One region of the Streptomyces sp. NPDC016640 genome, then DNA from elsewhere that is predicted to be linked to it. Evidence: riboswitches for the same ligand, from Rfam matches in the RefSeq annotation. Region 1 holds a riboswitch; each other region holds the start of a gene.
The links. A riboswitch is a leader RNA that binds a small molecule or an ion and turns the genes downstream of it on or off. The one in region 1 is predicted to bind cobalamin.
Positions count from the first base shown of each region.

Region 2: it holds a riboswitch for cobalamin, as region 1 does, so the genes downstream of both, ACF07S_RS22025 (FecCD family ABC transporter permease) here and ACF07S_RS29680 (cobalamin biosynthesis protein) in region 1, are expected to answer to the same signal.
Region 3: it holds a riboswitch for cobalamin, as region 1 does, so the genes downstream of both, ACF07S_RS21430 (ABC transporter substrate-binding protein) here and ACF07S_RS29680 (cobalamin biosynthesis protein) in region 1, are expected to answer to the same signal.

Region 1 is NZ_JBIBRG010000018.1:58,440-62,630, forward strand. Features, by position in the region: gene ACF07S_RS29670 (anion permease) at 58-1,311, shown strand; gene ACF07S_RS29675 (hypothetical protein) at 1,343-1,564, shown strand; cobalamin riboswitch at 1,724-1,865, shown strand; gene ACF07S_RS29680 (cobalamin biosynthesis protein) at 1,984-2,925, shown strand; gene ACF07S_RS29685 (cobyric acid synthase) at 2,922-4,191, shown strand, end outside.
Region 2 is NZ_JBIBRG010000010.1:258,287-262,477, forward strand. Features, by position in the region: gene ACF07S_RS22020 (ABC transporter ATP-binding protein) at 1-507, opposite strand, end outside; gene ACF07S_RS22025 (FecCD family ABC transporter permease) at 507-1,610, opposite strand; cobalamin riboswitch at 1,712-1,852, opposite strand; gene ACF07S_RS22030 (TauD/TfdA family dioxygenase) at 1,897-2,688, opposite strand; gene ACF07S_RS22035 (MFS transporter) at 2,706-4,013, opposite strand.
Region 3 is NZ_JBIBRG010000010.1:123,986-128,176, reverse strand. Features, by position in the region: gene ACF07S_RS21435 (FecCD family ABC transporter permease) at 1-542, opposite strand, end outside; gene ACF07S_RS21430 (ABC transporter substrate-binding protein) at 539-1,564, opposite strand; cobalamin riboswitch at 1,592-1,774, opposite strand; gene ACF07S_RS21425 (class I SAM-dependent methyltransferase) at 1,826-2,575, opposite strand; gene ACF07S_RS21420 (MFS transporter) at 2,544-3,812, opposite strand; gene ACF07S_RS21415 (ATP-grasp domain-containing protein) at 3,805-4,191, opposite strand, start outside.

The sequences.
Region 1 (4,191 bases):
TTCATCCTGGTTACCTACGTTCAACCAGCCAATGACCTCGAACGATTGCCTGGGTAAATGGAAAGCTTCTCGCTGATCCTCGCGATTGTGGTGGTAACCGCACTCGCGTTCGATTTCACGAACGGTTTCCACGACACCGCGAACGCGATGGCGACGACCATTTCGACCGGTGCGCTCAAGCCCAAGGTCGCGGTGGCCATGTCCGCCGTGCTGAACCTCGTGGGCGCCTTCCTCTCGGTGGAGGTCGCCAACACGATCTCCAAGGGCCTCGTCGACGAGGCCGGCATCCGTCCCGAGGTCATCTTCGCCGCACTGGTCGGCGCGATCCTCTGGAATCTCCTGACCTGGCTGGTCGGTCTGCCGTCCAGTTCCTCGCACGCCCTGATGGGCGGGCTGATCGGCGCCACCGTCGCCTCCGCCGGGTTCGGCGCGGTGCACGGCGACGTCCTCGTCACCAAGGTCCTGATCCCCGCGATCGCCGCCCCGCTGGTGGCCGGCCTCGCCGCGATGATCGCCACCCGCCTCACCTACCGCCTGGGCAGGAAGGCCGACGGCAAGGCCTCCGAGAAGGGCTACCGCGCCGGGCAGATCGCCTCCGCCGGCCTGGTCTCGCTGGCCCACGGCACCAACGACGCCCAGAAGACGATGGGCATCATCACCCTCGCCCTGGTCGCCGGCGGCACCCTCGCCCCCGACTCCGACCCGCCCCTGTGGGTCATCCTCTCCGCGGGCGTCGCCATCGCGCTCGGCACCTACCTCGGCGGCTGGCGCATCATCCGTACCATGGGCAAGGGCCTGACCGACCTCCGGCCGCAGCAGGGCTTCGCCGCCCAGACCAGCGCCGCGACGGTCATCCTGGCCTCCTCGCACCTCGGCTTCTCGCTGTCCACCACGCACTCCGTCTCCGGCTCCGTGATGGGCGCGGGCCTGGGCCGCAAGGGCGGCGTGGTCCGCTGGTCGACGGCCACCCGGATGTTCGTCGCCTGGGGCCTGACGCTGCCGGCGGCGGCCCTGGTCGCGGCGGTCGCCGAGTGGGTCTGCGGCTTCGGCTCCTGGGGCACCGCCCTCGTGGCCGTCTTCCTGATCGCCTCCAGCGCGGCGATCTGGAAGCTGTCCCGGCGCGAGGTCGTCGACCACACCAACGTCAACGACCACGGCGTCCCCGGCGAGGAGCAGCCCGGCGTGGTGACCCAGGCCATCGCCGCGGTGACCCCGCCCCCGGTCGGCACCGTGCCGGAGGAGCTCGCCGCCACCATCCCGGCCCCCTCGTCCACCGACCCGGCCGCCCCGCCGGCCAGGACCGCCGTCTGACCGCGTCCCGGCACGAAGGAAGAAGAGCACCATGAAGATCGACTGGGCGGCCCTCGGCTCCGTCTTCGGCGTCAGCCTCGTGGCCACCGTGGTCCTGGTGGCCCTGTTCACCCTGGGCATCAACGGCCTGTCCCGCCAGGAGCGGGCCGCCGCCGAGGGCCGGTCCGCCACCCTGGCGGTCACCGGCGCCTACGCCTGCTTCGCGGCGTGCGCGGCGGCGGTGGCCTACGGCATCTACCTGATCGTGGCCTGATCCTCGTCACGGATCGTCACCGTCCGAGCGGGCGGTGCGGGAGCCCCGGCCCCGCACCGCCCGCTCGTGCGCACGAACCCGGCACACGCGGTTCACCCACCGGAACCTCCTGTGGGCCTCGGCACACTTCAGCCTCGCAGGTCAACGCCAGGTTGACGGCTCTTCCGGGGCCGTGGTGGACTGCCTCAGCCATTACGGCGGCAGGAGAGGAAGCCGGTGCGAGTCCGGCGCGGTCCCGCCACTGTCACCGGGGTCACCACCCCGGGAGCCAGGAACTCTCACCGCCGGTCTCGTCGAATCAGGGCGCGGACACCCTGAGTGAGGACCCATCGCCATGCGCGGCAGCCTGTTGAGGTCGACCAGCCGAGCCCCGTCCCGTCCCGGGGCCGTTCCCGGCGGACGCCCGGCCGGCTGAACCCATGGGTGCCGATCGCGTCTTCGCGTACGGCGCCGCCGCCGGCCTCCTCGGCGACCTGCTCCTCGGCGATCCCCGCCGCGGGCATCCGGTCGCCGCGTTCGGGCGGGCCGCGGCCGCCGTGGAGCGGGTGCTGTGGCGGGACGACCGGGGCCGGGGCGCCGTGCACACCGCCGTGTGCGTCGGCGGGGCCGTCGCGCTGGGGGGCCTCGCCGCCCGCTGCGTACGCTCCTCCCCCGCCGCCTCCGTCGCCCTGACCGGTGCCGCCACCTGGGCCGTCGTCGGCGGCACCTCGCTGGCCCGTGAGGCGCGGGCCGTCGGGCGGGCCCTGGAGGCCGGGGACGTCGAGGCCGCCCGGGCGCGGCTGCCGCACCTGTGCGGCCGGGATCCGCAGGCCCTGGACGCCGACGGGATCGCCCGCGCGGTGGTCGAGTCCGTCGCCGAGAACACCTCCGACGCCGTGGTGGGTGCCCTGGTGTGGGGCGCCGTCACCGGGGTGCCGGGGCTGCTCGGGTTCCGCGCCGTCAACACGCTGGACGCGATGGTCGGCCACAAGTCCCCCCGCTACCGCCGCTACGGCTGGGCCTCCGCCCGCCTCGACGACGTCGCCGGCTGGCCCGGGGCACGGCTGACCGCCGTACTCGCCGCGCTCTGCGGGCCCGACCCGCGGGGCGCCGTACGGGCGTGGCGCGCGGACGCGGCGAAGCACCCGAGCCCCAACGCCGGGCCCGTGGAGGCGTCCTTCGCGGGCGCCCTCGGCGTGCGGCTCGGCGGCACGCTCTCCTACGGCGGGCGGGTCGAGCACCGGCCCGTGCTCAACGGCGGCGGCCGTGCCGTGGCCGTGGCCGACATCGACCGGGCGGTACGGCTCTCGCGGCGGGTCGGCTGGCTCGCGCTCGGGGCCGGGGCCGTCGCGCGGCTCGTCGTGAAGGGACGTACCTCATGAGCGGTGGAGGTCTGCTCGTCGCCGGGACCACCTCGGACGCCGGCAAGAGCGTGGTGACCGCCGGGATCTGCCGGTGGCTGGTGCGGCAGGGGGTCAGGGTCGCGCCGTTCAAGGCGCAGAACATGTCGCTGAACTCCTTCGTGACCCGGGAGGGCGCCGAGATCGGGCGGGCCCAGGCCATGCAGGCCCAGGCCTGCCGGGTGGAGCCGGCCGCGCTGATGAACCCGGTGCTGCTCAAACCGGGCGGCGAGCAGTCCAGCCAGGTCGTCCTGATGGGCAGACCGGTCGGCGAGATGAGCGCGCGCGGCTACCACGGAGGACGCCAACAGCATTTGCTGGCAACGGTGTTGGAGTGCCTGGAGCAATTGCGGGGCACGTATGACGCGGTGATCTGTGAGGGGGCCGGCAGCCCGGCCGAGATCAACCTGCGGCGGACGGACATCGTGAACATGGGCATCGCCAGGAACGCCGGGCTCCCCGTGCTCGTCGTCGGTGACATCGACCGGGGCGGCGTCTTCGCGTCGTTCTTCGGTACCGTCGCCCTGCTGTCCCGGCAGGACCAGGAACTGGTCGCCGGGTTCCTGGTGAACAAGTTCCGGGGTGACGTGTCGCTGCTGGAGCCGGGCCTGGAGATGCTGCACGGCCTGACCGGACGGCGGACGTACGGCGTGCTGCCCTTCCGGCACGGCCTCGGCATCGACGAGGAGGACGGACTCCGCGTGTCGCTGCGCGGTGCCGTACGGGAGTCCGTGGTGGCCGCGCCGGTCGGCGAGGACGTGCTGCGGGTCGCCGTGTGCGCGGTGCCGCTGATGTCCAACTTCACGGATGTGGACGCGCTCGCCGCCGAACCGGGTGTCGTGGTGCGGTTCGTGGACCGGCCCGAGGAACTGTCCGACGCCGACCTGGTGGTCGTGCCGGGGACCCGCGGGACCGTGCGCGCCCTGGAGTGGCTGCGGGAGCGCGGACTCGCGGACGCGCTGCTGCGGCGGGCGGCCGAGGGCCGGCCCGTGCTCGGGATCTGCGGCGGCTTCCAGATCCTCGGCGAGCGGATCGAGGACGACGTGGAGAGCCGGCGGGGACGGGTCGACGGGCTCGGACTGCTGCCCGTGCGGGTGCGGTTCGCCCGCGAGAAGACCCTCACCCGGCCGGAGGGCGAAGCCCTCGGGGAACGGGTCGAGGGGTACGAGATCCATCACGGCCTCGCCGAGGTCCTCGGGGGAGAGCCCTTCCTGGACGGCTGCCGGGTCGGCCAGACCTGGGGCACGC
Region 2 (4,191 bases), on a different contig from region 1:
CAGGTGGTTGGTGGGCTCGTCCAGCACCAGGACCTGCGGCTGCTGGGCGAGCGCGCGGGCGATCAGGACCCGTTGCTTCTCACCGCCGGAGAGCGTGAGGAAGCCCCGGTCGGCCAGATGGCCGGCGCCGACTCCCTCCAGCGCGGCGGCACACGCGCGCCGGTCCTCGCCGGTCTCCCGGGTCACCGAACCCTGGTGCGGCAACCTGCCCATGGCCACGACCTCGGCCACGGTGAAGTCGAACTCCGCGACCGCTTCCTGTGGAAGGGCCGCGAGCCGGCGGGCGCTTTCTCGCGTGTTCAAGGCCAGCAGGTCGTCGCCGTCGAGGCGTATCGCACCAACCGTGGGGCGCAGGGCCCGGTAGACGCATCGCAACAGGGTCGACTTGCCGCTGCCGTTGGGCCCGACGAGCCCCACGAACTGGCCGCTGCCCGCCCGCAGCGATACGTCCTCCACCAGCCGCGTGCCGGAGATCTCCACGGTCACCGTGTCGATGTCGACCTGCATCACACGCCCCCGAAGGTGTAGGTGCGGCGGCGCATGAGCAGGACGAAGCACGGCACACCGATCGCCGCCGTCAGGACGCCCAGCGGCAGTTCGGCCGGGGCGAGCACCACGCGCGACAGGACGTCGACCCAGATCAGCAGCACGGCACCGGCCGGGGGCGCGACGGCCAGCAGCCGGCGGTGGTCCGCCCCGACCAGCATCCGGGCGGCGTGCGGCACCATCAGGCCCACGAAGCCGATCGCCCCGCTGACCGCGACCACCGCCCCGGTGACGGCGGCGGTCGTCAGGAAGAGTTCCTTGCGCAGCCGGCCGGGGTCCACCCCCAGCGCGGCAGCGGTCTCGTCACCCATCGCCAGGGCGTTCAGGCGCCGGGCCGAGAAGCCGAGGTGGGCGAGGCCGCCGAGCACCGCGCCCGCGGCGACCGGCACGGAGGACCAGCTCGCACCGCCCAGACTGCCGAGCAGCCACATCATCGCGGACCGGGCCGCCTCACCGTGCTCGGCGGCGAACACCATGAACGTGGTCACGGCCGAGAAGCCGTAGTACATGGCGGTACCGGTCAGCACGAGCCGGAGCGGTGTCAGCCCCCGCGGGGTCCGGGCGATCGCGTACACCAGCGTCATGGCCGCGAGCGCGGAGAGGAACGCCGCCGTGGACAGCGCCCAGACACCGAGCGCGCCGAAGGCGCCGAAGATGAGCACGGCGTTGGCGCCGACGCCCGCGCCGGAGGAGATGCCGAGGACGAACGGGTCCGCGAGCGCGTTGCGGACCATGGCCTGGACGGCGACGCCCACGGCCGCCAGACCGGCGCCGACCACCGCGGCCAGCACGGCGCGCGGGAAGCGCAGTTCCCACACGATGGTGTAGGAGGAGACCTCGTCCGGAGCTATGAGCCCACCGGTCAGCCCCGCCCAGAGGTAGTGCAGCGCCTCGCTCCAGGAGAGCCCCGACGCCCCGGTACTCGCCCCACAGACCAGGGAGACGGGGAGCGCGACACACAGACCGGTCACGAGCAGGGGCAACGGGACGCGCCGGGGCGGTGGGGGCCCGCCGCTCGTGGTGCGGTGCGGTACGGCGGGTATGGGGTCGCGGAGCGTGGCCACAGGCGGATCGCTTTCGCCTCGGGCCGTGCACCTGCGTGATCGAAGGAGCGGGCCCGGGCGCTGGACCCCGTGCGCAGCACCTCTCGCAGTCCACGGCGATTGACAGGGGCTTCACCACCGCGGGTGATCGGGCTCACGGAATCCCGTACGGGATTCCGCCTACCGTTGCGGGTCAGCGCCGGACTTCGACCGGACTTCCCCCACGAGGCGCTTGCAGCCTAGCGTGTGTTCCCACGCCTTCTCCCCCTGGGGGGCGCAGGTTTGCGCCACCGCGGTGGGGACACGTTCAGCGGGCGTCGGCCGTGCGCAGGGTGAGGATGCGGACGGTGCGCTCACCGGTGTGCGCGTCGCGGCCGTGCCAGCAGCGGTAGTTGTCGAGGACGAGGATGTCGCCCTCGGCGAGCCGGAAGCGCGGTAGGGCCGGTTCGAGGGCGTGCACCGTCTCGTCGAAGCGGGCCAGCATGGCGCGTACCCGGTCGGTGTCCGGGTCGCGGTGCAGGGGCACGGCCCCGTCGGTGCGGCGGACGACGCGACGGCCGGTGCGGGTGTACTCGACGTGCCGGGCGACGCGTGGGGTGGCGGGAAGTCCGCGCGTCCCCGCCCACTCGCCGTACAGGTCGACGTCGGTACCGGTGAGGAAGTCCAGGAGGGCGGGGTCGGTCGACGCCAGGCCGTCGACGAGGCCGTACGCGTCGAGCGCGAAGGAGTCGCCTCCGCGGGGAGCGGGCCGGACGCACTGGATCAGGACGTGGTCCTCGTCGGGGTGCCGCCGCCTGCCGGGTACGCCGCCGACGTCGACGACGAGGTCGAAGCTGTCGGCGTGCAGGTGGACGGGGCCGGCGTCACGGGAGGTGCGCACGCGGTGCGGATACAGCTCCCGCAGACGGCTGCCCAGGGTGCGGGCCGCGGCGACGGCGAGGGCGTCGGCTGTGTTCTCGTAACCGGTGAGGACGACGGCTCCGTCCCGTGACAGGAGGGTGCGGGCCTCCTGCTCCCGTTCGCCGGCCACCCGGCCGGGGACGAGGCCCGAAGGCGTGGGGGGAGCAGACGGCTGGGTGCTGTGGCTGAGTGAGTGCATGACCCGAGACTGCCGCATCAGGCGGCGCTCCCGGCTTTCCCCTCGGCTCCGGACGGCGCCTCGGGCCTGCGGGAGAAGTGGCGGGCGCTGGGCACCAGGGCGGCGACGGCCGGGGCGGCGAAGCAGGTCAGTGCGCAGACCGCGAGGACGGCGCGGGTGCCGAAGGCGTCGATGGCCGGCGCGATGAGGACGAGCCCGACCGGGGCGAGGCCGTAGGAGAGCAGGAAGTCCAACGAGGAAACCCGGGCGAGCTTGTCCGGTGCGACCTCGCGCTGGGTCGCGGTGAACCACGGCACGTTGAACAGCTCGATGCCGATGCCGGCGACGGCGTAGGCGGTCATCACCACCACGGGGTGCACGGGGACCATCAGGCTCAGCGGGGCGAAGCCGTAGGCGGCGAGGCCCGCCAGAGCGGTCCAGCCCGCCGATCGCGGGCGCCAGCGGGCGACGAGCAGGGCCGCGGCCAGCGCACCGGCGGTGTAGGCGGTCATCGCACCCGCGAGCACGACCTCGGTGCCGTACTCGTCGCGGCTGACCAGGGGCAGGGCGACGCCGGTCGCGGAGTAGCCGGTGGCTATGACGGCCGTCAGGGCCGCCAGTCCGGCGACGAACCACGGGTGCCTGCGGGCTTCACGGACGCCGTCGGCGAACTCGGCCAGGAACGACACCCGTTGGGGACGTTCGGCGCAGGGAGCGCCCTCGGTCCCGGTGCCGGCATGTGCGCCCGGTCCGGGCAGGAGGGCGGCGACGAGCCACAGCAGGCCGATGCCGAGCAGCAGGGCGCGGGTGCCGAGGAACACGGCGAGCAGGGCGGTCAGTGAAGGCCCCGTCAGGGTGGTGACCCTGACCGCGAGCGTCATGGCGGCGTTGGCCTGCTGCCTGCGGCCGGCATCGACGACCTCGGCGGTCAGGGCCTGGAAGGCGGGCCGGCAGGCGCCCTGACCCGCGCCGGCCAGGGCGGCGGCCGACGCCATCAGCAGGACCGAGCGGCCGAGTCCGGCGGCGATCAGCGGTGCCGCGACTCCCGCCGCCAGTCCCGCCCACAGCACGACGCCCCGGCGGGAGTGCCGGTCGGCCAGTACTCCGGCGACGGGCACCGCGGCGAGGAATCCCGCGGTGCGTGCCGCGAGCAGCAGGCCGAGATCGGTGACGTCGAGCGTGCGGTCGAGCACCGCGAACCCCAGCACGAACGGCAGGGCCCAGGTCGCCAGACCCGAGGCTGTGGCGCCCGTCCAGAGCCGTAGGAAGGCGGCGTCGAGCAGGAGGGGCCGCTGCTTTCCGGGGGTGTCCTCCGACGCCGTGGTCGGTATGAGTGGGGTCGGCACGTCGTGACGCTCCTGTCGTTCGTGGACCTGGTCGGATGGTGCGCGGCCGCGGCCGGACCGGCTTCGGGGGCGACCCGTGGTCCCGCCGACCACAGGCGCGCTCGGGGCCGTTGGCGGCTGCCGGCACACGGCGGAGTGTCCGAGCCCGCCACCGCGTCACCCCCCGGGGGGCTAGCGT
Region 3 (4,191 bases), on a different contig from region 1:
AGCCGCATCGAGGAGATGCGTCCGCCGGTGCGGGCGGTGGCGTAGACGAGCAGCAGCGCGCCCAGCGCGCCCGTGAACGCGGCGGCCGACAGCGACAGCGGCCCGAACACGCCGACCCCGAAGACGATCACCGCGACCGCGCCGAGGGACGCCCCGGAGGAGACCCCCAGGAGGTAGGGCTCGGCGAGCGGGTTGCGCACCAGGGCCTGCAGCGCGGTGCCCACGACCGCCAGCCCGGCGCCGGTCACCGCGCCGAGCAGCACGCGCGGCGCCCGCACGTCCAGCACGATCGTCTCGCGCGCCCGCGACCACTCGGGCGCCGTCCGGCCGGCGCCCAGCGCGTGCGTGACGATGTCCCACACCTGGCCGGGCGGCACCTCCACCGAGCCGATCGCCAGGCCCGCCGTGGCGGAGGCCCCGAGCAGCGCGGCCAGGACGACGAGCGTGACGACCAGGGACGTGCGGCCCGTTGTCGCCCGCCCGGCGGACGTCTCGGGCGGCGCGGCCGGCCCGGCGGGCGCCTCGACGGCGGGGCGGGTCACCGGAAGCTCCCGGGGTGCAGTCCGCGGGCCAGGTCCTCGACGGCGTAGGCCGAGCGGATGCCGACCAGGGTGGAGGTCAGCGGCAGGACGACGAACCGCTCGTTGCGCACGGCGGGCACGTCGGCGAGGGCCGGCTGGGAGCGCAGGAACTCCTTCTTCCGCTCGACGCTTCCGGCGCCGGCGTAGTCGTAGACGGCGATGACCTCGGGCCGGCGTTCGACGACCTGCTCCCAGGAGACGTCCCCGAAGACGTCGTCGAGGTCGCCGAACACGTTGCGGCCGCCGGCCAGCCGGATCAGCTCGGTGCCCAGGCTCCTGCCGCCCGCGGTGAAGGCGCTCTTGTCGCCGCTGTCGTACACGAAGACGGGCACCTCGGGCTCGCCCCCGACCGCGGCGGCGGCCTCGCCCACCCGGCTCCGCAGATCGGCGACCAGCCGCTCGGCCCGGCCGGGGACGCCGAAGATCCGGCCGACGGTGCGGATCTCGGCGTAGGTGTCCTCCATCGTCACCCGCTTCTCGCCGCAGTACTCGCGGTTGAGGTGGGTGTCGATGCCGGCGTCGGCGAATGCCGTGCGGGAGCGGCCCTCGTTCTCGGCGAAGGCGCTGCCGTAGCCGCCGTAGACGAGATCGGGTTCGGCGTCCAGCACGGCCTCGAAGGACGGTTCCCTCTCGGCCAGTTGCGGTACCTCCTCGAAGTCCCGCCTCAGCTCGGGCAGGACGGCCGAGTCGGGGAAGGCGGTGCCGACCATGCGGTCCTTCAGGCCCAGGGCGAGCATCAGCTCGGCGGGGTGCTGGTGGATGGTGACCACCCGGGCCGGCGGCCTGTCGTACGTCGTGCGCACACCGCAGTTGTCGATGGTGACGGGAAAACCCTCGGGGGCCGCCGCGGCGGCCCTCCCTTCGTGCGCGCCGTCGCCGGACGGGCCGCAGCCGGCGGTCAGCAGGGTCGCCGGCAGGACGACGGCCGCGACCGCGGCGCGCAGGGACCGGCGTGTGCGGGCAGGGATGAGCAGGGGGGACACGTGAAGCCTCCTGGAGTCCGCGCTCCTCGGAACGGGCCCGCGACAGGCCAGTGTCCTGACTCCCGGATCGACGTTCCCCCGGCCTTCCCGCGCGGCGCGCAGTGGCGTGTCGAGGGGGTGCACTCCCCGGTCACAGTGGCGGGACCGTGCCGGATTCGCACCGGCTTCCTGTCTCCCGTCGCGGCGATGACCTGGTGATAGTACGGTTCCCCGGCCCGGAGGTGAAAGGGCGCGCGGATCACCCCGCGCGCCCGGCAGCCGTCAGCCTCCGCGGACCGCCCGCAGGACGAGCCGGTCCGCGTTCTCGTCGTAGGGACGGCCGTCGAAGCCGCCGAAGACCTCCACGTGCTCGAACCCCGCCTCCTCGGCCATCCGCCGCAACTCCACCGCGCTGTACACGAACCACACCAGTGTGGCGCGCGTCACCCGCTCGCCCCGGACCAGCACCCAGTCGCTGCGCAACCGCGCCCAGTCGTCCAGCACGGTGTCGGTCTGCACCATCAGGTCGTCACCGCGCCGCACCACTTTGGGCGGGGTGACCCTGCGGGCCAGCAGTTCCTTGCCGGCGAGGTCCAGGACGAGGGTGCCGCCGGCCGCCAGGCAGTCGTGCATGACGCGCAGCACGCGCGCGTTGTCGGCGGGGTCCTCGAAGTACCCGAAGGACGTGAACATGTTGAGGACGACGTCGAAGCCGCCCGGCTGCTCGAACCGGCGTGCGTCGGCCCGCACATGGGTGACGCGGGCGCCGGCGTCCGCCGCCCGCTCGCGCGCGCGCTCCAGCATGGCCGGGCTGAGGTCCACCCCGGTCACCCGGTGGCCGCGAAGGGCGAGCGGCACGGTGAACACCCCCGGCCCGCAGCACAGGTCCAGCACCCGGGACCCGGGCGCGAAGGCCAGCAGGGGAGAGGTGTCCAGCAGCTCCTCGGCCTGGGCGTGGCGCTGTTCGGAGAAGAGGAAGTCGTGGAACTCGGTCCAGAAGTCATCGTCCTGGAATCCGCCCGTCCGTGTCATGCGGTGTCAGTGCTCCTTCGTCGTCGCCGTGGGGGAGGGGACGCCGGGCCGCGAAGCGGCGCAGCGTCAGCAGGAGAGGGGGAAGCAGCAGGCACTGCGCGGCGGCGAGCAGCCAGAACGACCCGGTGTGACCGGCGCGTTCGCCCAGGCCGTAGAGCTGACCGCCCAGCACTCCGCTCGCGCAGGCGCCCAGGCCCGCGGCCAGCCGCTGCTGGCCGAAGACCACGGCGTCGGAACGGGGGCTGTGGCGCAGTGCCTCCAGGTCGTTCTTCAGGAACAGCACGATGTCGCCCAGGGTGATCAGCGCCCCGCCCGCCAGGAGCGCCGTCCGGGTACCGGCCGCCAGCACGGCCAGCCCGGCTCCCAGCGCCGTGAAACCGGCGGCCAGGGCGAGGGCGTACGGCATCCGCCGGATCAGGCCGGACGCGAGCGGCTGCACGATGATGACCAGGGAGAAGCAGAGCAGCAGCACCATGCTGTAGAAGGCGCCGGAGGCACGCTCGACGGCGTACACCGCCAGGAAGTGCTGGAAGTGGAAGTAGAGGTAGAACGCCAGTGCGTTGGCGGCGAACGGCAGGACGGCCACGCCGGTCAGCAGGCCCGGCCGGGCGGTGCCCGCGGCGGACGGGCGGCGGTCCTCGCCCACTTCGGGGAGCCGTGCGTGGCCCGCGGCGACCGCGAGGAACAGCCCGGTGACGACCGCGAACAGATGGCCGGGCGAGGACAGCACGAAGGGCCCGGCCACCAACGGGCCCACCGCCATGCCCGCGTTGAGCGCCGCGTTGCCCGCCGACAGGAACGCCGGGCGGCGCTCCTCGTCCACGCCGTGCACCAGGTACGCCTTGTTGGCGGGCAGGTAGAGCGCGGCGCCGCAGCAGGTGAGGACCAGCGCGCCGACGGCCAGCGGCGGCCAGCGCAGCGCCGCCAGGAAGCCGGCGAATCCGGCCGTGCGCACGACCAGCGCCCAGAGCATCGTGCGGCGCAGCCCGATCCGGTCCGCCAGCGCCCCGCCGACGACGCCGCCGGAGAACTGCACGAGGGACGCCACGGCCAGCACGACGCCGACCGCGCCGAGGCCCATCCCCAGCCGTTCGTGCAGGAACACCGACATGAACGGCAGGACCATGAAACTGCCGAGCGGGATCAGGAACGAGCTGAGCAGCAGGAAGCGCAGCGGACCGTCGAGCGGGAACAGCGTCCCCCGCGACGTCCCCTCCCGCCGGGCGCGTTCACCCACCGGAGGTCTCCGGGCGGGCCGGCTCGGGGAACGGCGCGGTGAGGACGCGCAGGGCGCCCGCGGCGGCCACCGCCCGGTGCGTGGCGAGTTCGGCGGTCTCGGCCTCGGCGTAGACGATGCCCGCGTACCCGCGGCTGTCGTCCAGGTGCTCGACGCGGTCACCGACCGACTTGACCGGGTACCAGGCGGGCGAGCCCGGCATGTCCGCCAGCCGGTCGAGCCCGGCGACGCCGGTGAACACGCCGGGCGCGGCCGGGTAGCCCAGGACGAAGGCCACGGCCGGGCCGCCGGGCGGTTCGACGTCCATCAAGGCGGGGCGGCGGCCCAGCGCGGCCTCGATCATCGCCTCGTACACGTTGACGCCGAGCGCCCGGCACAG